Regions from separate parts of the Thiorhodovibrio frisius genome, predicted to be linked through region 1. Evidence: predicted binding sites of a transcription regulator. Region 1 holds the regulator's gene; the other holds the start of a gene.

The links. Region 1 encodes FliA, which starts transcription of late flagellar genes. Its sites were predicted from a motif close to GCTAAAGTTNNNNNNNNNNCNGCCGATA; they were not measured.
Region 2: Thiofri_RS04770 (YjfB family protein) is a predicted target of FliA. The motif match lies at 7,473-7,500, and genes of this name have one in related genera.

Annotation. Positions count from the first base shown of each region.
Region 1 covers NZ_CP121471.1:4,982,856-4,994,029, forward strand. The annotation lists gene fliR (flagellar biosynthetic protein FliR) at 1-262, shown strand, start outside; gene flhB (flagellar biosynthesis protein FlhB) at 318-1,469, shown strand; gene flhA (flagellar biosynthesis protein FlhA) at 1,469-3,571, shown strand; gene flhF (flagellar biosynthesis protein FlhF) at 3,649-4,896, shown strand; gene Thiofri_RS22735 (MinD/ParA family protein) at 4,883-5,707, shown strand; gene Thiofri_RS22740 (RNA polymerase sigma factor FliA) at 5,881-6,633, shown strand; gene cheY (chemotaxis response regulator CheY) at 6,699-7,085, shown strand; gene Thiofri_RS22750 (protein phosphatase CheZ) at 7,146-7,940, shown strand; gene Thiofri_RS22755 (chemotaxis protein CheA) at 8,010-10,172, shown strand; gene Thiofri_RS22760 (protein-glutamate methylesterase/protein-glutamine glutaminase) at 10,176-11,174, shown strand, end outside.
Region 2 covers NZ_CP121471.1:981,506-992,679, reverse strand. The annotation lists gene Thiofri_RS04805 (FHA domain-containing protein) at 1-1,475, opposite strand, end outside; gene Thiofri_RS04800 (hypothetical protein) at 1,726-2,214, opposite strand; gene Thiofri_RS04795 (hypothetical protein) at 2,584-3,666, shown strand; gene Thiofri_RS04790 (OmpA family protein) at 3,663-4,421, shown strand; gene Thiofri_RS04785 (HDOD domain-containing protein) at 4,596-5,459, opposite strand; gene Thiofri_RS04780 (HDOD domain-containing protein) at 5,719-6,945, opposite strand; gene Thiofri_RS04775 (hypothetical protein) at 7,105-7,425, opposite strand; gene Thiofri_RS04770 (YjfB family protein) at 7,587-7,796, shown strand; gene Thiofri_RS04765 (putative metalloprotease CJM1_0395 family protein) at 7,925-8,581, opposite strand; gene Thiofri_RS04760 (AAA family ATPase) at 9,040-10,791, opposite strand.

The sequences.
Region 1 (11,174 bases):
GCTGCTTAACTTTGGCACCACCATGTTTGGCGGCGCCCTGCTGATTGCGCTGCCAGCGGTAGCCGGGTTGCTGATGGTGAATCTCGCCATGGGGGTTGTCGCGCGCACCGCCCCGCAACTCAATATCTTCGCGGTCGGTTTTCCGGTCATGATGTTGGCCGGTTTCGTGCTACTGAGTATTCTGCTGCCGAGCGTTTTTGCTCGACTTGGCGAATTAATGACACTGGGCTTTGAGTTGATTCAGCGTTTGATCAGACTCTGACTCACAGCTGTATCGGACCACCCGCTCCCTGCGGAGAATCGACCGGAGAATCAAGATGGCCGAAAACGAAAACGGCCAAGAAAAATCCGAAGAACCCACTGGCAAACGCGTCCGCGAATCCCGCGAGAAAGGCCAGGTTCCGCGCTCAAAAGAGCTAAACACCGTTATTGAGCTGATCGTGGCCAGCACCTTCATGCTGCTGTTCGGCTCCTATATCGGCATCGGAATGGCCAATCAGTTCGCCGACGGACTAACACTGGAGCGCGAGCTGCTGTTCGACCCGGCGGCGATTCCGGGCTATTTCGGCGCCCAGTTCGGCCGTGCGTTGCTGAACCTCGCCCCCCTGCTGGGGCTGCTCACGGCGGCAGCCATGATCGGCCCGGTCATTATTGGCGGTGCCAATTTTTCGTCAAAAGCGCTGGCGCCCAAGTTCAGCAAGCTCAACCCTATCAAGGGAATGAAGCGCTTCGTCTCACCGACCGGGCTGATGGAGCTTGGCAAGGCGCTAGGCAAGTTTGTGCTGGTGGGCGGTGTGGCCGCGCTGGTGCTCTCGACCATTGTCGATGAGGTGCTGACGCTTGGCGATGAACCGGTCAAGCAGGCCATTGTGCATGCCGCCCATCTGGCCGCCTGGGTGTTTCTGATGGTCTCCGCAGTGCTGATTCTGATCGCGCTAATCGATGTGCCCTATCAGCTGTGGAACCACAACAAGCAGCTCAAGATGACGTTGCAGGAGGTCAAGGACGAGCACAAGGAGACCGAGGGCAAGCCCGAGGTAAAGGGTCGCATCCGCCAGATGCAGATGGAAATGGCGCAACGGCGCATGATGTCGGAAGTGCCCAAGGCCGATGTGATCATCACCAACCCAACGCACTACGCCGTGGCCATTTCCTATAAGCCAGGTGTCATGGGTGCGCCGCGACTGCTGGCCAAGGGTGTTGATGAGGTGGCCTTTAAGATTCGCGAGCTGGCCGGCGAGCATCTGATCACTGCGGTCGAGGCGCCCAGGGTGGCACGCGCGATTTACTTTACCACTGAGCTGGAGCAGGAAATTCCCGGTGGACTCTTCGTCGCCGTGGCGCGCATCCTCGCCTATGTCTATCAGCTCAAGCGTCCGGATGCGCGCCCGACCATGCCGCGCGACTTGCCGGTGCCGGACGAGTATCTTGACCCGGCCGCCGCGCGCCAGGCTCGCAAGGCTCGCTAATGCCCACCATCGCCGAACGCCTCCAATCCCTGCGCGGCTTCGGGCTCGGAGCGCCGATACTATTGATGGCGCTGCTGTCAATGCTGGTGCTGCCGCTGCCGCCCTTTGTTCTGGATATTCTCTTCACCTTCAACATCGCCCTGTCGCTGGTCGTGATCATGGTCGCGATCTACACCCCGCGACCCTTGGACTTTGCCATTTTCCCAACTGTTATCCTGATCGCCACGCTGTTGCGTCTGGCGCTCAATGTGGCCTCGACCCGGGTGATTCTGCTCAACGGCGCCGATGGCACGGGCGCAGCTGGACGGGTGGTGCAGGCCTTTGGCGACTTTGTCATCGGCGGCAACTTCGCCGCCGGCCTGGTGGTTTTCTCCATTCTGGTCATCATTAACTTTGTGGTGGTCACCAAGGGCGCCGGTCGTGTATCAGAGGTCAGCGCCCGCTTCACTCTGGATGCCATGCCCGGCAAGCAGATGGCCATTGATGCGGACATGAATGCGGGTCTGATTGATCAGGAAACCGCCCGCACCAGGCGCGAAGAAATCGCCCAAGAGGCAGACTTTTACGGCTCCATGGACGGTGCGAGCAAGTTCGTGCGCGGCGATGCGGTGGCTGGCATTCTGATTTTGTTTATTAACATTATTGGCGGGCTCATCATCGGCACGACGCAGCACGGCATGAGCTTCAACGATGCGGCGTCGAACTTCGTCCTGCTGACCATTGGCGACGGTCTGGTCGCACAGTTGCCATCGCTGCTGCTGTCCTCGGCCACCGCGCTCATTGTCACCCGCGTGTCTACCTCGCAGGACATGGGCAGCCAGGTGAGCAAGCAGTTGTTCGAAAACCCCAAGGTACTCTATGTATCCTCCGGGGTCATCGGCATCTTGGGTTTGATTCCCGGCATGCCAAACCTGGTGTTCCTGGGGCTGGCCAGCATGCTCGGCGGCGCCGGCTATCAGATCAGCCGGCGCGCACGCGAGTTGGAGGTCGAGGAAGCCCAGCAGGCGCTACCACCTGGGGTTGAGGTGCCCACGGAGGAGACGCGCGATCTGTCATGGGACGATGTGCCAGCGGTGGACCTGGTCGCGCTCGAGGTCGGCTACCGGCTGATTCCGCTGGTCGACCGCAGCCAGGACGGACAGCTCATGGGCCGCATCAAGGGCGTGCGCCGCAAGCTGTCGCAGGAACTGGGTTTTCTCATTCAGCCAGTGCATATTCGCGACAACCTGGAGCTTGGCCCCAATCAATATCGTCTTGCGCTTCTTGGGGTGAATGTGGCCAATGCCGAGGTGTTCCCGGATCGCGAGCTGGCCATCAACCCCGGACAAGTGTTTGGCAAGGTACCTGGCACCCCAACCAAAGACCCAACCTTTAATCTCGATGCACTCTGGATCGACCCCTCTGATCGCGACGCGGCTCAGGGTGCGGGCTACACCGTGGTGGACGCCGCCACCGTCATCGCCACCCATCTATCACAGGTACTGCGCGAGAACGCCTACCGGCTCATCGGCTATGAAGAAGTCCAGCATCTGCTCGATCAGCTCGGACGGCGCTCACCAAAGCTGGTCGAGAACCTGTTCTCCAAGCAGCTCTCGCTCGGCGCGGTGCTCAAGGTGCTGCAGAATCTGCTCGCCGAGCAGGTGTCCATCCGCGATATCCGCACCATCGCCGAAACTTTGGCGGAACGCTCCCAGACCAGTCAAGATCCCGACACTTTAACCGCCACCGTGCGGGTCGCGCTGGCGCGCTCCATCGTGCAGGACCTGGTCGGCCCCAGTGATGAGCTGCCTCTGATTGCGCTCGACCCATCCTTGGAACAGCTCTTGCATAAGTCCCTTCAAGCCAGTCAGGGCGAGACTATCGGGATCGAACCCAGCCTGGCCGAGCGAGTGCAGCGTGCGGTAGCCGACGCGGCCCGCCGCCAGGAAGTAGAAGGCGCGCCGGCAGTGCTGGTGGTGGCACCGGAAATTCGCTCCTGGATCTCGAGCTGGCTGCGCGGTGCGGTGCGCAATTTAACCGTGATCGCCTTCACCGAGATCCCGGACAACAGACGCATTCGAGTGGTCGCGACCGTCGGACAAAACGATGCCCGCGCCGCCTGAAAGCGAGGAAACATTAGCGATGGGCTTTAACCGGCCCTGGTGAGATTCACCCCCTTGGAGCTTGATGGAGAGCACAAATGAATGTCAGGCGATATCGAGCGAAGGATATGAGCGATGCCATGCGGCAGGTGCGCGAGCAACAGGGGGCGGACGCTGTGATCCTCTCCAGTCGCCGGGTGGAGGGGATGCTCGAGATCGTGGCGGCGCTTGACACTGAGGACGCGCCGAGCGCGCATTCGGCGCCGGCACGCTCTGCCGGGCGCTCAAGCGCAGCCCGGTCCGCAGGCGGACGCGGCCAGGTTTCGGTCGATTCGGACCTTGACGCCATGCGTCGCGAACTCACCGATCTGCGCCATCTGCTGGTCCAGCAAAATGGCGCCAGCGAGAGCGCCCAGTGGGCCGCACGTCATCCGCTGGCAGCTGAGCTAGTGGCGGGTCTGAATGAGTGCGGCTTCAATGAAAAACTCGCGCGCAGCGTTGCTGGCGGCATTCCCGAGGACACCAACATCGAAACCGCCTGGTCGCGGGTACGTGCGCGCCTGTCATCGGCGTTGGTCACCGAGCAACCCGACATCCTCGAGCGCGGCGGCATGCTGGCCCTGGTTGGACCCACAGGCGTTGGCAAAACCACCACCATCAGCCGTCTGGCACTGCGCCAGATTCGCCGCATGGGACGCGACGCCATCAGCCTGGTGACCCTTGATCGCCAGCGCCTGGGCGCCTATAAGCAGCTCCAGGCTTTCGGCCAAATGGCCGGAGTGCCGGTGATGCTGCTAGAAAACGAGCGCGAACTGGCCGATCTGGCAGTGCGCGCCGGCGACGGGCGCCTAGTGCTGGTCGATACCGCCGGGCAGGCCGCGCGCGATGTGGCCGAGCAACGCCTGTTCGCCCAGATTCGCTCCGAAATCGATCTGGAAACCTGGCTGGTCATCGCGGCCACCCATCAGGGGCGGGTGCTGCGCCAGGTCTTGCATGCCTTTCAGGGCAGCGACCCGAGCGCGCTGGTGCTGACCAAGGTCGACGAGGCCGAGCAGCTCGGCGAGACCCTGTCAGTCCTGCTCGAACAGCGCCTGGGACTGGCCTTTTATAGCGACGGTCAGGGGCTGGCCGAGCACTTGCACGCCATCGACACCCTGTACCTGACGCGCCTGGCACTGCGCGAAACACCGCTGACGCGCAGCGCTCCCATCCGTGCACCAGCACAGCAATCGCCGGCCCGCCCGCTGGGCTCGGCCGCCATCGCTGATCGCCTTGGCCCGTTGGATCAGGGTATGATTCTCGAGTCCGTGGTTCCATTCAGGAAGAGCGCTCATGTCGGCCTATGAGTCAGGGCTGAAAATTCTCGCCATCGCCAGCGGCAAAGGTGGCGTTGGCAAAACCAATGTATCGGTCAATCTAGCCGTGTCTCTGGCCCGGCTGGGCCGGCGCGTCATGTTGTTCGATGCCGATCTGGGGCTAGCCAATGCCGATCTGCTGCTTGGCCTGCGCCCCGAGCGCACCCTGCATCATCTGGTCAGTGGCGAGGTCGAGGAGCTGAAAGACGTCCTGATCGAGGGGCCTGAGGGCATTCTGCTGATCCCCTCGGCCTCGGGTATCGCCTCCATGGCTAACCTGACCCCGGCCGAGCATGCCGGACTGATTCGTGCCTTCAGCTCCTATCGCGACCCTCTTGACGTGCTCATCGTCGATACCGCTGCCGGCCTGCAAGAATCCGTCACCAGTTTTTGCAAGGCGGTACAGGAGGTGCTGGTGGTGGTCTGTGACGAGCCGGCATCCATGACCGACGCCTACGCGCTGATGAAGGTGCTGCATCAGGATCACGGCCTGCGCCGCTTCCATCTGGTCTGCAACATGATGGCGAACGCCGATGCCGCGCGCCGCCTGGCGCAAAAACTTTCAGCTGTTCTGACGCAATATTTGCCCGAGGTCGTGGTGGATGTCTCTGCGACCATCCCGCTTGATGAGCATCTGCGCCGCGCGGTACAAAAGCGCGTGCCGGTGGTAAGCCTGTATCCTGGCAGCCCTGCGGCGCGCGCCTTTGGCGAGCTGGCAAGGCGCGTCGACGGATGGAAGACCGCGCGCGGGGTAAGCGGCGGCCTTGGTTTCTTTGTTGAGCGCATGCTTGAACAGGCATAAGTGACTGGCGCGACCATAGCGTGAAACAGCCGATTGATCATTCGGAGTGGGAGGGAGGCATCAGCGTCAGCCTAACTGTTACCCTTGCGCTTGTGACCTTGGTTCCGAGCGACAATAATTGAGGCTGGCGCTCGATCAAGTCGATCACTGGGAGGCGTGACCTTGCATCCGTCATGACTGCGAAGCGACCCCTTCAGGGCTATCAAAGCGATGCGGACGCGCAGTCGCCTGAGCAGCTCATTACCGAACATATTGACCTCGTGCGGCGCATTGCGCACCACCTGATGGCGCGGTTGCCGGCGTCCGTGCAGGTCGACGATCTGATTCAATCAGGTATGATTGGCCTGATTGAAGCGGCGCGTCAGTTTCAGGGTGGGCAGGGAGCCACCTTTGCCACCTACGCCGGTATTCGGATTCGCGGTGCCATGATCGACGAACTGCGCCGCTCGGACTGGGCACCGCGTTCGGTACATCGCAACAGTCGCCGGATTGCCGAGGCCATTCAGACAATCGAGGCGCGCGAGGGGCGCGGCGCGCGCGACCGAGAAATCGCAGCTGAGCTTGATGTCAGTCTCAATGACTTCCATGCCATGCTGCAAGACAACGCCGGCGTGCATTTGCTTGGGCTTGATGAGCTTTTCGGTCAGGATCGCGATCCGGATCGACTACTGCCGGCCGATGGTTCGACCCCGGTCGAGGCACTCGAGCGCGACGACTTTCGCGAGGCGCTGGCTAAGGCTCTGGAAAGTCTGCCAGAAAAGGAACGGCTGGTGCTGGCGCTCTACTACAATGAAGAGCTGAATTTGCGCGAGATAGGCGCCGTGATGGGGATTACCGAGTCCCGCGTGTGCCAGATCCGGAGTCAATCCGTTCACCGGCTGCGGGCGCGTCTGCAGGAGTGGATCGGCTCAGGCACTGAGACCTAAGCTTGCGCACAACGATTTTTTAAGTCGCGGTTCTGATCGCTAACTGGGCTGATAGGGAGCTGAAAGTGGACAAAGGCATGAAAATTCTCATCGTGGATGACTTCTCCACGATGCGGCGTATCATTAAAAATCTTTTGCGCGAGCTGGGATTCAACAACACCATGGAGGCCGACGACGGCAGCACTGCGCTACCCATGTTGAAAAACGGGGATTTCGACTTTCTGGTCACTGACTGGAACATGCCGATCATGCAGGGCATTGAACTCCTCAAGGCGATTCGCGCCGACGAACGGCTCAAAGAATTGCCGGTACTGATGGTGACGGCCGAGGCCAAGCGCGAGCAGATCATGGAGGCGGCCCAGGCTGGCGTAAACGGTTATATCGTCAAGCCCTTCACGGCCGAAACGCTGAAAGAAAAGATCGAAAAAATCTTCGAACGGCTCAAAGGCTGATCGTCGCGCCACGCGGGCGCCTTGGTGTCACTGGTCGTGCCGACGTGAGACAATCAATCTATGTCAACACAACAAGATGCAGAGCAGACGCTACAGCTTGAACTGGCGCGGTTGCTAATCGAACAGCTCGAATCGGGGCAAATCGACGCGGCAGGTCTGACCATTCAGCGCTTGGGCGCGCCCTATGAACGCGAGTTGTTCGAGGAACTCGGGCGTCTGACGCGCGAACTCCATGACACCCTGCGCAGCTTCCGCGACGACTCGCGGCTGCTTGAGCTGACGCGCGCCGATTTTCCGGATGCCAAGGAGCGCCTGAATCACGTCATCACCATGACCGAACAGGCAACGCACCGCACCCTGAATGCCGTCGAAGAAGGCCTGCCCATTGCCGAGGCACTGCACGCGAAATCGGCGCGCTTTGCCGAGAGCTGGGCCAAGTTCCGCGGTCGCGAACTCGACGTGACCCAATTTCGCGAACTCACTTTAGAGCTTGATGAATTCCTGCGCGACGCCACCGATGAAACCAAGCGCATGGGCCATCTGATGTCAGAGATCATGATGGCGCAAGATTTTCAGGATCTGACCGGCCAGATTATCGCCCGTGTCATCCGCCTGGTGCAGGAGGTCGAGGATAGCCTGGTCGGACTGGTGCGACTCTCCGGCGAGCGCCTGGAGCCGGAGAAAATCCAGTCGGCAGACGCTGCCGCAAGTGCCAAGAGTGCCGCAAGCGCCAAAACCGCTGACGACCAGCTAGCGGCGCAAGGGCCTGCCGTGCCCAACACCAAAGATACAGAAGCCGACGTGGTTGCCAGTCAGGACGATGTCGATGCCCTGCTCTCGAGCCTCGGATTCTGAGCCTGCGTTCAGCCGGATGCCGCTTGAAACCGCTAGCCTGCATGAGCTTCACCAGCAAGAGTAATGGTCATGGCCATCGACCCGAATGACGAAATTCTCCAGGATTTTCTTGTCGAAGCCGGCGAGCTGCTTGAGGGTCTCAACGAGCAGTTGATCGACCTAGAGCAGGATCCCGACAACAAGGAGCTGCTCAACGCCGTTTTTCGCAGTTTTCACACCATCAAAGGGGGTGCGGGGTTTCTTAGCCTCGATCCCATGGTGTCGGTCTGCCATCGTGCCGAGGATATTTTTAATCTGCTGCGCAACGGCGAAAAGCGCATTGACGGCTTTTTGATGGACTCCATCCTGCGCGTGCTTGATGTATTGAACGTCATGTTCAACGACATCAAGTCCGGGCAGGACCCCGAGCCGCCGCCTGCGGCCTTGCTCACCGATCTCGACACACTTGCCGTGCCGGGCAATGCCAGCCCGCCCGCAGCCGCGACAGCGCCAACTCCGGAACCGGAAGCAGACCCCGAACCTGCCCCCGAACCCACCCCCGAACCCACTAGGCAAACAGCCACAAAGGCCGAGGCCGCTGGTAACACGGGTGAGGTCACAGACGCGGAGTACGACAACCTGCTGGCCGCCATCAGTGGTGAGCCCGGCAGCGAGGCGACGCCTGAGGCAACCGCACCCGCTGCCGAAACGCCTGCTCCGGTGGCCGCACCCGGCAACAGCGATGAGATTTCGGACGACGAATTCGAGGCACTGCTCGATCAATTACACGGTTCCGGTGGAGCGCCCAAGCCGGTCGAGGCGCCCCCGCCCGCTAAAGAGCCCGAGAAGCCGGCGGAAACGCCATCCGCATCCGCGCCATCCGCATCCGAGCCGGCACCCCCGCCCAAAGCTGAACCAAAGCCAGAGCCTAAACCAGAACCGACGCCAGCGCCCGTCAAGCCAGCCGAGGAGCAAAAGTCTGCCCCGGGCGACAGTGCGGCGGCTGCCAAAGCACCCGCGCGCAACCAAACCAATGCACAGGTAGAAACCTCGGTGCGCGTCGACACCCATCGCCTCGACGAGATCATGAACCTGGTCGGCGAACTGGTGCTGGTGCGCAACCGGCTCAGCATGCTGCGCTCCCAGATGGGCGATGACGAGGTGTCCAAGGCCATAGGTTCCTTGGCGCTGGTCACGGCCGATCTGCAAACTGCGGTAATGAAAACCCGCATGCAGCCAGTCAAGAAAGTCTTCGGCCGCTTCCCGCGTGTGATCCGCGATCTGGCGCGCAACCTGGGTAAGGAAATTGACCTCGAGACCTTCGGCGAGGAGACCGACCTGGACAAAAACCTGGTCGAGGCCCTGGCCGACCCCCTGGTGCATCTGGTGCGCAACGCTGTGGACCACGGCATCGAGTCCCCCGAGGATCGTGTGGCCCATGGCAAACCGCGCAAGGGCAAGGTGGTACTCGGCGCCGCGCAGGAAGGCGACCATATCGCACTCATCATCGAGGATGACGGCCGCGGCATGGACCCGAACGTGCTGCGCGCGAAAGCCGTCTCTAAGGGCCTGCTCGAGCCGATGATGGCCGAACGCCTGTCTGATCGTGATGCCTTCAACCTGATCTTCATGGCCGGTTTCTCCACCAAGGAGGTCATCTCCGATGTCTCCGGTCGCGGCGTCGGCATGGATGTGGTCAAGACCCGCATCGGACAGCTCAACGGCACGGTCGAAATCGACTCCGAACTCGGTCGTGGCACCAGCCTGCAAGTGCGCCTGCCGCTGACGCTGGCGATTCTTCCCGCGCTGATGGTAATTCTCGACCACAGGCGCTTTGCCATTCCGCTGGCCTCAGTGTCCGAGATTCTGGATCTTGATCTGACCAAAAGTCATTTCGTTGATGACCAGGAAACAATCATGGTGCGCAATCACGCACTGCCGCTGGTTTACGTGGGGCGTTGGATTCGCCCGGATGTCCCCATTGATCCCCGCGAAGAGGCGCATGTGGTGGTGGTCCATTTTGGCCAGCGCAAGGTCGGGCTGGTGGTGGACGGGCTCGTCGGCCAAGAGGAAGTCGTCATCAAGCCGCTGGGGCTTGGTTTAACCAATGTACCCGGTCTGGCTGGTGCCACCATCACTGGAGATGGTGGCATTGCCTTGATACTGGATGTTCCCGAACTCATGCGCACCATGGGCAAGGGTGGATTGATCAGCCGCGGCGCGCACAGCCGGGCAGTAGCTGCGGGGGTTTAAATAATGGCGTGTCGTGTGGTTGTAGTTGACGATTCCGGCTTTTTTCGCCGACGTATTGCCGAGATCCTCAATGCCGATGTCGGCATTGAGGTGGTAGGGACGGCGGCGAACGGGCAGGAGGCGATCAAGCTCGCCAAGGAACTCAAGCCGGATGTCATCACCATGGATATCGAGATGCCAGTCATGGACGGCATCACCGCAGTACGGCACATTATGGCGGACACTCCCTGCCCGATCCTGATGTTCTCCACCCTGACCACCGATGGTGCTCAGGCCACGCTCGATGCGCTCGATGCCGGTGCGATGGATTTTCTGCCTAAGCGCTTCAACGAGATGGCCGGCGACGAGGAGAGCGCCAAAGCAATGCTGCGCCGGCGCGTGCGCACCCTGGCGCGAAGCCGCGTGCGTGCATCCACCCCAGGCACCACAGCCAGACCCGCACCGGGGGGAACGCCCGCGCGCCCATCAGGCCCGTCCGCCACGCCTCCGCCCGCCAGCGGGGCACGTCCGGCAGAGCAAGTATCCAAAGCTTCGGACATCAATCCAGGCAAGCTGAAATCCGCGCGCGCTGTACTGATTGGAACCTCCACCGGCGGCCCGGTGGCGCTCCAGGAAGTGCTCAAGCATCTGCCCAAAACTTTTCCGCTGCCCATCGTGCTGATTCAACACATGCCGGCCAGCTTCACGCCCGCTTTCGCCGAGCGGTTGAACAAACTCTGCCAGATCGAAGTGCGCGAGGCCGCCAATGGCGACATGCTCAAACCCGGCTTGGCGCTGCTGGCCCCGGGCGGCATGCAGATGCTGCTTGAGGGCGGTTCAGCCACCCGAATCAAGATCACCGACAGCGAGCCCGGCACCATCTACAAACCCAGTGTCGATATCAGCTTTCAGTCGGCGGTAGCGGCGCTGCGCGGCCAGGTGCTGGCGGTGGTGCTGACCGGCATGGGCGCGGACGGTCGCGAGGGCGCCCGCGCGCTGAAAGGGCTGGGCGCGAAAATCTGG
Region 2 (11,174 bases), 1.4 Mb from region 1:
ATCGGCGCCTGATCCGAACCGGTGAGCTTCTGCCTGCTGGTGACATAGTCCCGATATTGCGAGGACTGACGGAAACGGGACTCCCACGCCTTGGCATCTTGATTTTCGAGCCGTTCGTAAACATCCGACAAACGCTCGACACCAAAATAAGCCGCAGCTTGATCGGGGGGGCCATAGTACACAAGACAACCAGCGTGCAGGAGTGCGACTAGATGGCAGGCATCGATGTTCTCAAGCGAATGGGTCACACAGACCACCGTCTTGCCATCGGCGGCCAGCCCCTCGAACAAGCGCATCATTCGCTTGTCGGTTCCGGCATCGAGACCGCTGGTGACCTCATCAAGGAACAGGATATTCGGATTAGCAACCAACTCGACAGCCAGGCTCACCCGCTTCAATTGCCCACCGCTTAGCGGCTCGGGCGTATCCACGGCCAGTTCGGCCTTCTCCAGTAGCCCGACGCGATCTAGAACCCGCTCGATGTTGTCGTCGATTTCCGCTCGGCTGGTATCCAGCGGCAACCGCAGTCGCGCGGTGTAGCGCAGCGCAGAGTTGACCTTAATCTTGCGATGTACAATGTCCTGCTGCGGCACATAGCCAATGCCCGAGCGAAACAAGTCAAAGGCCGAGTAAAGATCAATCCCGTTGTAGGTCACAGTGCCCGAAGTCGCCGGCCGTCGCCCATTGAGCGCGTCCAGCAGGGTAGATTTTCCAGACCCACTGGTGCCAAAAAGCACCACGAACTCGCCGGGCTCAATGCACAGATCAATCCCGTCGAGCAGTCGGCGCGGCTTGCCGGTCTTGCGATCTTTGACCTCGCGCGTCAGACCGACCACCTCCACCCGGATGCGGTTGCCTTCCTCGCACGGCTCCAGTGCCTGACCGGTAAACTGAAACACCAGGCTACCGAAGGCGACATTATCCCCTTGCTGCAAGGCCACCGGCTTGGTGATGCGCTGGCCATTGACCGAGGTTCCGTTGGTGCTTTTCAGATCCGCGATCCAGACGCGCCCATCGCGGATGGAAATGCGCGCATGGCGTCGGGAAATAGCCGGCGAATCGATTGCAAATCCACAATCTGGCGCGCGACCGACGATGATCTCCGTCGCTCCAGCGTCAGGCGACCTGCCATCACCGCCAGTGACGGGTCCGCTGCTCGCACCAGCCTCAATTTGCGGACAGGAGATTTGCACGGAAATTGCGCCCAACATCAGCCAATCGCCATGCCCAACCGGGACGGCCGAGGTGATCGCATCTCCGTTAACCCGCACAGATGCACCCTGGAGCGGTTCGACAAAGAGACCCTCTTCGCGCCAGAACAGGCGAGCATGCCGGTCAGCGACCGAATCATCGAACAGCCGCAGACTGGCATCCTGCCCGCTACCGATCAGACAGTCATTCTCAGGCTTCAGAACGACGCGCCCGATCGCGCTGCGCTGGGTTCGGAATTCCAGATCGAGAGTCCGCTGGTCCACACATCCCCCTTGACACAACTTGCAATACGATGCGCAATTTAGCGCATTCTGGCGTGCGGGCGAAACAAAAGATTGGCGCGAATCCTCAATCAGCTCTCGCACGCAAGCAGAACCCTGATTTCATGCGCAATGCGGACAGCGCCAAAAAGGCCGCTCGGGCCTGGCTACGAGCTGGGGTGCCGAACTGGGCTGGGGACTGGACGGGAGCTAGCGTTTGGCCAAGGCGAGTGATCGCGCCTTGTGGCAGGTATCAGACCAAGATATTTAACTGTCTGCTGGGTTCTTCGGACGGGAGCGCGATCCGCACGGCCACCTCAACGCGCTGGCGCATTGCGCTGCTGGCGATGGCCGTTTCCTCGTCGCTGCGACTGGCTAGGGAGAAGGTGGGAGATTGGACTGCTTCAGCGCCTGATTGACCGCCTGATTGACCGCCTGATTGACCACCTGATTGACCACCTGATTGACCACCTGATTGACCACTGGCAGCGACCCGAGCGCGAGCACCAAGCTCGGCAATACTCGGGAGGCCTTGCGCGGCGGCACCCGGCTGCTCCTGAGCGAAGCTTGAGTCGAAAGCGGCCTGTCGTTCGGAGAAGGGCGGTTTTGCACTGCCCTCATCGGGCGCATTCAGGGCGCGGGCAGTTTCTGGACGCACGGCGACCTGGCCGAGCCCGAGGCGCTCTGAGCCCGTTGGACGGCCAGTTGGAACTAAGGGTACATAAATGGGCGCATCGATCATTGTGAGGCCCTCCCATGCTTGTGATGCTCTGTTACTTCAATTATAGCCCAGAGCCACTGATTCATCAGCAGGCGCGTTGCCAACGCAGTCTCGATTCAAGCTTATCGCACCAAAACGGGCGGCCGGCGAATTCCAGCAACGAGACAAACGTCAAAGTCTCGACAGTCGCTCCCGCACTCGCGTATTTGCGCTGCTAACAGTATAATTAAAGCTCTCCAACACTCTGTTATAATGATCTTTTTTCCTATTGGCACTGAACCTGCTTAACACCTGTCAGAACGCGAAAGGTCGCATGCACAGCCCCGCGCGCCGGTGTTGCGGATGCCTGGTCTTGTCGCTGCATCTCACTGGCACCAGAGCAGGTTTATTATGTTTGATTCCATTGCCCTTGGTCTAATCACGACCCTCAACCAGCTCGATCCCATTGTGGTGATCGGCGTCTTCACACTGCTGCTGCTCGCGATGTTTGCCGCCGCACTGATCACCACGGCGCGCGGCCGTACCAGCGCCTTCGCGCTGAGCACACCAACCCTGCTGACCACGCTTGGCATCCTTGGCACCTTTCTCGGCATTGCCATCGGGCTGCTGCAATTCGACGTCACACAGGTTGAATACAGCATTCCAACGCTGCTCGAAGGACTCAAGCTCGCATTCATCACCAGTATTGTCGGCATTGCGCTCAGCGCCGTGCTGCGCTTCGTGCAGGTGCTGAGCGCCGGATCAGCCGCCGGGAACAATGGCACGCGGGCACAACCCGGACAGAAGGACGACCGGCGCCAACTTGAACTGGCCGAAGCCCAACTCGCCGCCACCCAGGCGCTCAACAACGGACTGAAAAGCTTCGATCAACACCTGAATCAGACCATGGAAACGCATCACCAACGTCTGATGAAGGGCATGGACAATTTTGCCGCGCAGTTGAGCGAACTGGGCTCGCGCCAACTGGTCGCCGCGCTCGAAGAAGTCATTCGCGACTTCAACGACAAGCTTGGCGTGCAGTTTGGCGAGAACTTCCGCCGCCTCGACGGGGCCGTGGGCAAGTTGCTGGAATGGCAGGACCAGTATCGCCAGCAGATGGAAAGCCTTGGCAGTCAACTCGAGCGCGCCACCGCCGGCGTCGCCAAATCCGAGGCCAGCCTAAAGTCGCTCACCCAGCAGGCGTTGCAGATTTCCCAGCATGTCGCGGACCAGCAAAGCACGCTGTCCAGCCTGAGACGCGAAACCATGGAGCTTGAAGCCCTGCTCGGCGCCATCGCGGAATTGCGCGACAAAGCCCAGGACGCCTTCCCGGCTATGGACAAACGGCTCACAGCCATGCTCGAGAGCATCGAAACTGCCGTGCTCGCCGCGCAACACGCAGGACACGCCTTCATTGAGCCGCCGCCGGCACATCGCCCCGGCCGTCACAACAACCCTGACTTCCAGGGCATTCCACTGGGTGAAAAACAATGAGTGTCATCAGCCTTTCCAATCGCAGCGCAATGGCGGTCGAACCCGACGGCGACAGCCACTGGCTGGTGGTCTCGGACCTGATGGCCTCGCTGATGATGATTTTTTTGTTCCTGGCGCTGTTGCACATGGTGCAACTTGAGCGCAGTCATCAGGTGGAGACCGAGGTACGGGTCACCGCAGCCGAGCTACGCCAGGCAATTTATCTGTCACTGGAAGAGGAATTCCGCGCCGATCTGCCGCGCTGGAATGCCGAGTTCGACCGCCCAACCCTGACGCTGCGCTTTCGCGAACCTGAGGTGCTGTTCGACAGCAACTCGGCGCGCATCAAGCCTGAGTTCGAGGCCATTCTGCAAGACTTCTTGCCGCGCTATGTCCGCCAGCTTGAGCCTTTCCGCGAAGTCATTCGTGAAATTCGCATCGAGGGACATACCTCGAGCGAATGGGGACCAGATAGCAGTCCGCTCGATGCCTATTTTGCCAATATGGCTCTAAGCCAGCAGCGCACCCAGGAGGTGCTGCGCTATGCCTATGGGCTTGATGCGGTGCAGCAGGCGCAGTGGTTTCGCGCTCGCGTTGCGGCGGTGGGTCTGTCATCCTCACGCTTGGTGCGCGATGACCGGGGCGTAGAAGATGCCGAGGCCTCCCGGCGAGTGGAATTTAGCGTGCTGACCAACTTCGAGGCCAGTCTGCTCGCGGGGCGCCCGCTGGAACAATCCGCCACGAACGCCCAGGGTTCCAGCCACCCCGCAGAATAAAGCTTGTTGTTTCGGTAACATTCCAGGCCGGCCGGCTCAGCGACTCACGCCTGGACCATGACGGTTAGCGTCAAAAAGCCGACGCGCTGCCTTCTGGCCTGGCTGAAAGTCTCTATCTACGGGGGATGATTACCATTAACCGTAATGATTAACCGGACTGATTGGCCGGGCGGGTTAATCAGCCAACTCGGGGTCATGCAGAGCCTCGACCGAGATAACCTGGTACTGAGCCTGCTCAATGACAGGCAACAGGGCATCCGCTGCGATCCCCAAAAGCGGCCATACGCTTGGATCGATCGGCGGCGCGTCGGACCAGTCGCGCGAATCGAGCTCGGCAAGATGGGCACCTGTGTTGGCGATATGCACCAGGGCGACAGCTTCGCGAGAGCCCTCGGGTGCTGCAGCCGGGTCATGGTGGTAGCGCAAAATATCACACAACACTGGCGGCAAACCCCAGCATTCGGCCAAGGCGCCGCCAAGCTCGGCATGATCGAATCCCAACTGATCATGCTCGGCGGTCTGGGGGCTAATTGCCTGAGGCGCGCTTAAGCTGTTTAGGAAGGCGCGCTGAGTTTCTTCCGGCGCTTGCGAAAACAGCACTAGCTGACCCAAGTCATGCAGTAAACCGCCAAGAAAAACAACACCATCAAGCGGCCGATGGGTCTCTTCCGCCAGCAGGCGGGCAATCACCGCGCAGTAGGCCGAATGACGCCAAAAAAATTCCAATGGCAACAGGTGCTGCTCCGGCAGACGGTCGGCCGCCCCAGTGACAGCACCGGTAATCACCAGGCGGCGTACTTGCTCGCGTCCGAGCAGTGCGAGAGCCCGATCCACCGAATCGACCGTGCGACTTGGCGAGAAAGCGGCACTATTGGCAAGACGCAGCAGCATGGCCACCAGCGCAGGGTCCTGCGCCAGCGTCTTGGCAATCTGCGCCTGTGCGCTATCCGGATTATCGAGCAGACGCATGACCTCACCCACCACCCGGGGAATGGCCAGCAACTTGCCGGTCGACTTGACGAGCGATTCAATCGTCATGGATGACAAGACAGGACCTCCCATAGTGCGCAAGCATCTCAAGCATCTATAGCCTTAACCGATCCCAACGACCGATTTTCTGGCCTTGGTCTTCTTCAGTTTAGCTGCAAGCGCGGAAATTGGTTAAGGACGACACAGCAGAGTTGGTTACCAGTCGCTCTACCCGGCATCAGCGCCAAGCACCAAGGGCCAGCACCAACACAGACAAGCGCCAGAACAGCAATGGGGCGATCCCTTACAGCGGTGGTTAAGCAACTGTTCAGGTCTCGAACATACTTTGCAAACGGTCAAGGGCCGCCTCGCTTCCCTCAAGCTCTGCCAATGTCCCATCTTCGCCTGGGGGTTGCATCCCCAAGCACGCAAAGGCCGGAATCTCAGCCGCCGGCGGGCGGGGCTGGCCATGATGCGCCAATGCCGCCCAGCGCGCGACAATGCTCAGACTGGCATAGTCCGGTTCAGGTGCCTGATAACTCCAGTTTGTACTTTGCTCTGCCACCGCGACCAGGTCAGAGCCAAGTTCCCAGTAGTTAATGACCAGAACACCGGTAACGCTGAGGAGTTTTTCCAGCAGTTCGTCGAGCTCCTGGCGCCCTCCCCCCGCACTGCCGCGCTGATCAAAAAACTGGATAATGGGCACGGCACCAACGCGCGCCAGCAGCCCGGCCAGCAACGCGCGGTCCTGGTCGAGCAGATTCAATTTCTGTGCGAGCAGCGAACAGTAGGCCGATCTGAGCACACCTTCTGCCCAAACCTCGGCAATCGCATCTCGCGCCACCTGATGCTTTGCTCGAAAAATCTGACGCAAGGCCAGATTCGTCGCCAGCATCCGGGTGTTGGAAAAACCAATTCGGACCACAGCATCCCGCACGGAGGTGATTTCCTTCGCCGCGCGAAAGCGGGGACTATTGGTAGCATGAATCAAGGCACCAGCAAGGGTGGCATCGCTCTGTATCAGCTCGGTCAGCTCAGCAATGCCGGCATCCGGGTCGGCTGTCAGCTTCTGGATACGCAACGCAACCTCTGGACGCGCCGGCAATTCCAGCCTATTGGAATTGATCTGCTCGTAGAGCTCGGTGAGAAAATCCCCTTCGGCGTCATCAAGGTCCAGCTCATTGAGCTGCGCGCCATCGCCGCCCATTTCTGACAACAAGGCCGCCGGCACCCCAAGCAGCAAACACCGCGCCTGAGTCACAATGGCGTCGTCCTCGCAGCCCGTCTCATCGAACAACTCAACCGGATCACTGAGACCAAAGCAGCTGTCGATTTCGCGCTCGAGCCCATTGCAGGCGCGCACGACATTCCCATCGACTAGAAATAACCGCTGACCGCTGAGTTGATTGTCGGCCTGGCGCCGGGCCAAGCGCTTGCCCTTGTCGAGACGCAGCAATCTTGCCTGCCCCGCCAATTCGGCGCGCGCTTGTTCGGACAGGCCTTTGGTGATTTCCATCTGCGCGAGCACGGCCGATGGAGTAATGCCCTCAGACATTAATTCAGCTCCCAGCAGTCAAACCAACTCTCTAAGGCTGATAGTCTAGCAAGAACCGGGCTGTGGGGAGAGAAAACAAACCAGAAACGGGTGGGACTTCAAAAAACCGACCAGGAAAGATTGGCCAACGCAGTGAAGACCAGCAGGAAACAGAGCAGACTAGCTGTCCAGCCGAGGGCGGCGCAGGTCGCCAAGACTCCAAAACTGGTCGCCACGCAAATAACCGGCCGAAACCTGATCAACCAGCGCCATAGGACGCCCACAATCATCGCGCTCGGACACCCAATCGGACGGCAGGGAATCGAGCAGGTGCACGCTCGACAGACGTCCGTCATCGGTCAGGCACAGGCGCACCTGCCCGTCAGCCCCGTGGCGAAAAGCCGGCAAGAAACCAGCTGCAAGCGCCGGTGACTGCGCGGTATCTGCGGCGACGGGTGGGGGTGAGAAAAGTGATTGGGTAACGGCTTGTTGCAACATCATGGGTCTGATCCTCGCGGTCATCTTAACTCAATCTAACGACACATCGGGGTCAAACTTTAAGCAACGCGGCCGATACAGGAGAGGATGGGCGGGAAATGATCGTCACTCCCACCGCCCCAGCTTCGCCCAATCGACGATCACCCAACTGACAGGAGTCATTGATGGATATTTCTTCCGTTTCAGGCGTCGCGAGCCTAGCGACCAATTCCAACAACGCCCAAGTCAGCGACGCTGTCGGTATCTCGGTACTGAACAAAGCCTTGGATGCACAGGTTCAAGGCGCGGCGGCCCTCATCGAGAGTATTGCCGAGACTCCGCAGGCAACCGCCTTGCCGGACAATGTTGGCGGCAACGTCAATGTGACGGCCTGAGGTACAACCGACATTGAGGTGCCACTAAAAGCCCTCAAGCAAGCCTCCCGGACAAGCCCCCCCAGGACAAGCTCCCCCAGGGCAAGCCCCACCCCAGACAGCCCCCCGAGCAAGCGACAAGAAAACTTTCAGGCAAATTGGTTTAAGGCCGCGCCGACTGGCGCGGCAAAGAATCCGGCGAATCGCTGCCCCAAGCGGCCACTGGCATCCGTGGTGGCGGCAACCCCGGCAGCACTGCCCTCTGCTGCCTCACCGGGCCTGTCCCGGGCTTGATCAAGCGCATCGGACATCTCACGCTGATTCTCCTGCAACAGGTCGCCGCGCGCCTGGGCCTCCATGCTCCGCGCCTGCGAGGCAACCCGCTGATCCTGGGACGAGGGTTCCGCTGGCGCCAGTGCCGCGCGCAGAATCACCCCAGCCTTCTCCATGGTGGCTGCGGGATCGTCTGGCACCGGTGAGGTATCGATAGACACCTCACCACCGACCGCGTAACGCTTGCCGTCGGGGCCGGTTTCATAGTCATAACTCGGCGCCTTGGTGACATAACGGCCACCTGCCGCCACATGCGCCTGCTCGTGTGCGCGCACTTCCATATCGCGCTGGCGCAGATCCTGGACTTCGCGTTGCTCTTCGGGGGCGAGTTCCTGCTGCGATTTCTCTTCATTGCCCGGCTCATCGTCGAGTGCCGCAGGATCTTCCTTGGTTTCATCTTCATTCGCTGCATCTTCCGCAACGGCTCCCTGAGAGCTGGCTCCCTGAGAATTGGCGACCCCGGACTCAGCCATCCCAGTCGCCGCCACGTCCGCGTTGGTCGGCGAATTTTGAGAAAACTGCGAATCCTGGGGCGCCAGACGCCCGGTCGCTTGATTGAAGGCTGTCATTTTTCCAATGGCAGCGCCAGCTTCGGCCGCCGGGGCCGGATAGGGGAAAGCCGGAGAGCCGAAAGCCGCAGGCGGATTCTGAGTGCTCCCTTGGTTCGCAACTGGCGCTGATTGGCCTTGGGGCTGGCTTAATGGCTGGCCCAATGGCCGAGCGATAATCGCACGCGCGCCTCCAGGCAAGCCTGGATACACGAAACTATAAGGGTGCGCTGCGAAACCTATCTGCATGTTACTGTTTTTGCGCTTTAAAAAAGTTTTTCAACCCGGCCTACAATGGGACTTCTGCGAAACCTCCGGACAATAATGGGTAACGACCGATTGCTTCGCAACTTAAACGCCGATCTTCGCCTCTGACATGCGCACTATTCGCGCAGCGACTGTCGCACCGAATCAATCGAACGGACCCAGTACCCCTGTTCACGCAACGCGGCAGGCAACTTCTCGAGCGCGCGCTCGGCATCGGCGCGCGCGGGATAGGCACCAGCAAGCACGATCACAAAGTCCTGCGATTTACTGCGCGTCGGCACAAAACGCACATCCAGATTGCCAAATCCCGCCACATGCTGTCGTGCCGCGGCAACCGAGCGCGCGGCGGTCAGTTGAATGGTGAAATGCTCGCCCGACTGCTGCAAAATCCAGTCGCGGTCCAGCCCGCCCGATCCGCTCTCGGCACCATCCGTGCCAGCCGCACTGCTGCGCTCTGCCGAGTCCTCGGACGACGACTCGGTGCTGTCCGTCCCCGCCTGATTCCCGGCGGCATCGGGCAGCGCTGAATCGGCTCCAGCATCGGCGGCCTCAGCCGTATTCTCCGCCACTGGCTCACCGGGAAGAATCGCGGGCACATCCAGTTCGCGCCGAAGCGGCTGCTCCACAGCAGGCGCTGACGGTTGCGGCCCGACCAAGGGCACCCCCGGCGCAACAGGCACTTGCCGAGGGCGCGGAGCGACAGGTAGCTCCCTCGGCGGCAAACGCAGCGCGGGGTCTTCCCCCTCTGAACCGGGCAGTTGCCAAACAAGCGGCAGCAGAAGCGCGAGCAGGCTGAGCACTGCCACTCCCGGAACAAACCAAGGCCGATTCCACACCGGCAAAGTCTCCCCGGCTGGCGCTGCCTGGCTCTTCTTTGCGCGGGCCTTGGTTTGCCCGGAGCGTTTTCCACCCCGAGCGCGATTCTTGGCGGTGGACGACTGACCTGCGCGTGCCGCGCCCTGAGCACCATCGGGACGCGCACCACTGGATGCACCCGCACGCAGAGATTCCTTCTCAGACGACTCTAGGGCCTGGCTCGACGCATTGCGCAGCGCCTCTAGCGCAGTCATCGCCGAGACCATAGCATCGGCCGGCGCTTCCCCCCGCGCCGGAGCGGATGCCGCACTGGGTGCCTGGTCGAAGCTATCACCCTGCCCAGCGGCAAAGGATGCGCCCTGATCGCAGCATTCCTCCAGCCAATCCTCGGCCAGGGCATTGAGATACTTCGGCAGGCCGCTGCTGCTGGTATGCAGCCGATCAATTAGTTCGCGCCTTAATAGGGTATCGGGTTGCGCATGCCCGGCCGTCAGCAGGCGGTGGCGTAGATAGGCGTGCGTCTGCTCGCGATTAAAAGCGCGGAGATGGAGCCTGAGCACCTGGGCATCGGCCTCAGCATCAAGACCCGGCAGCGGGTTGGCGGCAAATGCCGGGTCGCCCACCAGAAACAAGCGCGCGGTGGCACCCAGACGCTCAAGCAACTGCCGTCGCAACGAAAACAGATGCTCCAACACAGACCCACCTAGCAGATGGGCATCGTCGATGGCCAGCAGAAGCGCCCGCCCGGCGCGCAGGCGTTCACCGAACAAATGCAGCAAGGACGCGCTTGCGTCCTCGCTGCCCAGTTGGCCCAGATGGAATCTGAGCGTGGCGTCGACTGCCTCGAAGCCGACCTTAGGCCGGGCGCGAAAAGCAATCAGATCGGTATCGTCCGCCACCAGACTCAAAATCTGTTGCAGCTGGGTACTGCGTCCCACACCCCCAGCCCCCGCCAGCACCAACACGGCGCTCGGCTCAGCTAGCGCGCGTAACCCCAGGTCCCCAAAGCCATCAAGCAGAGCATCGCGGTAGAGCGCGGAATCTTCCGGCACCGGCCCAAATGGCTCAGTTCGCAAACCAAGCTGCGTGAGGCACTCTGGAGTCAGCGACATAGCGACAAGCCACCGCCGCACGCGGCCTCGTCGGAACTCTCAAATCGGCTCTCACCGCGTGCGCGAGAGCCCGAGAGCATCATCTGAGGTTCGCAAAAAAACAGTTGATCAAAAACCATGACAGCCAAGGCAAGAAAATCACGCCACAGGGCAAGCAATGGGCGGGACACCAGCCTGCTGCCCTCCAGTCTCTCAGCGGCCAACCACTATACCTCAATGACGGCCACACCGGCTTGCGCCATCAAGGCACGCGCGGCTCGGACAGCGGTCCGGGAGGCGTTTAGGTTCTCACCATCTGACCCGTTAACCTCATTAGACCCAAA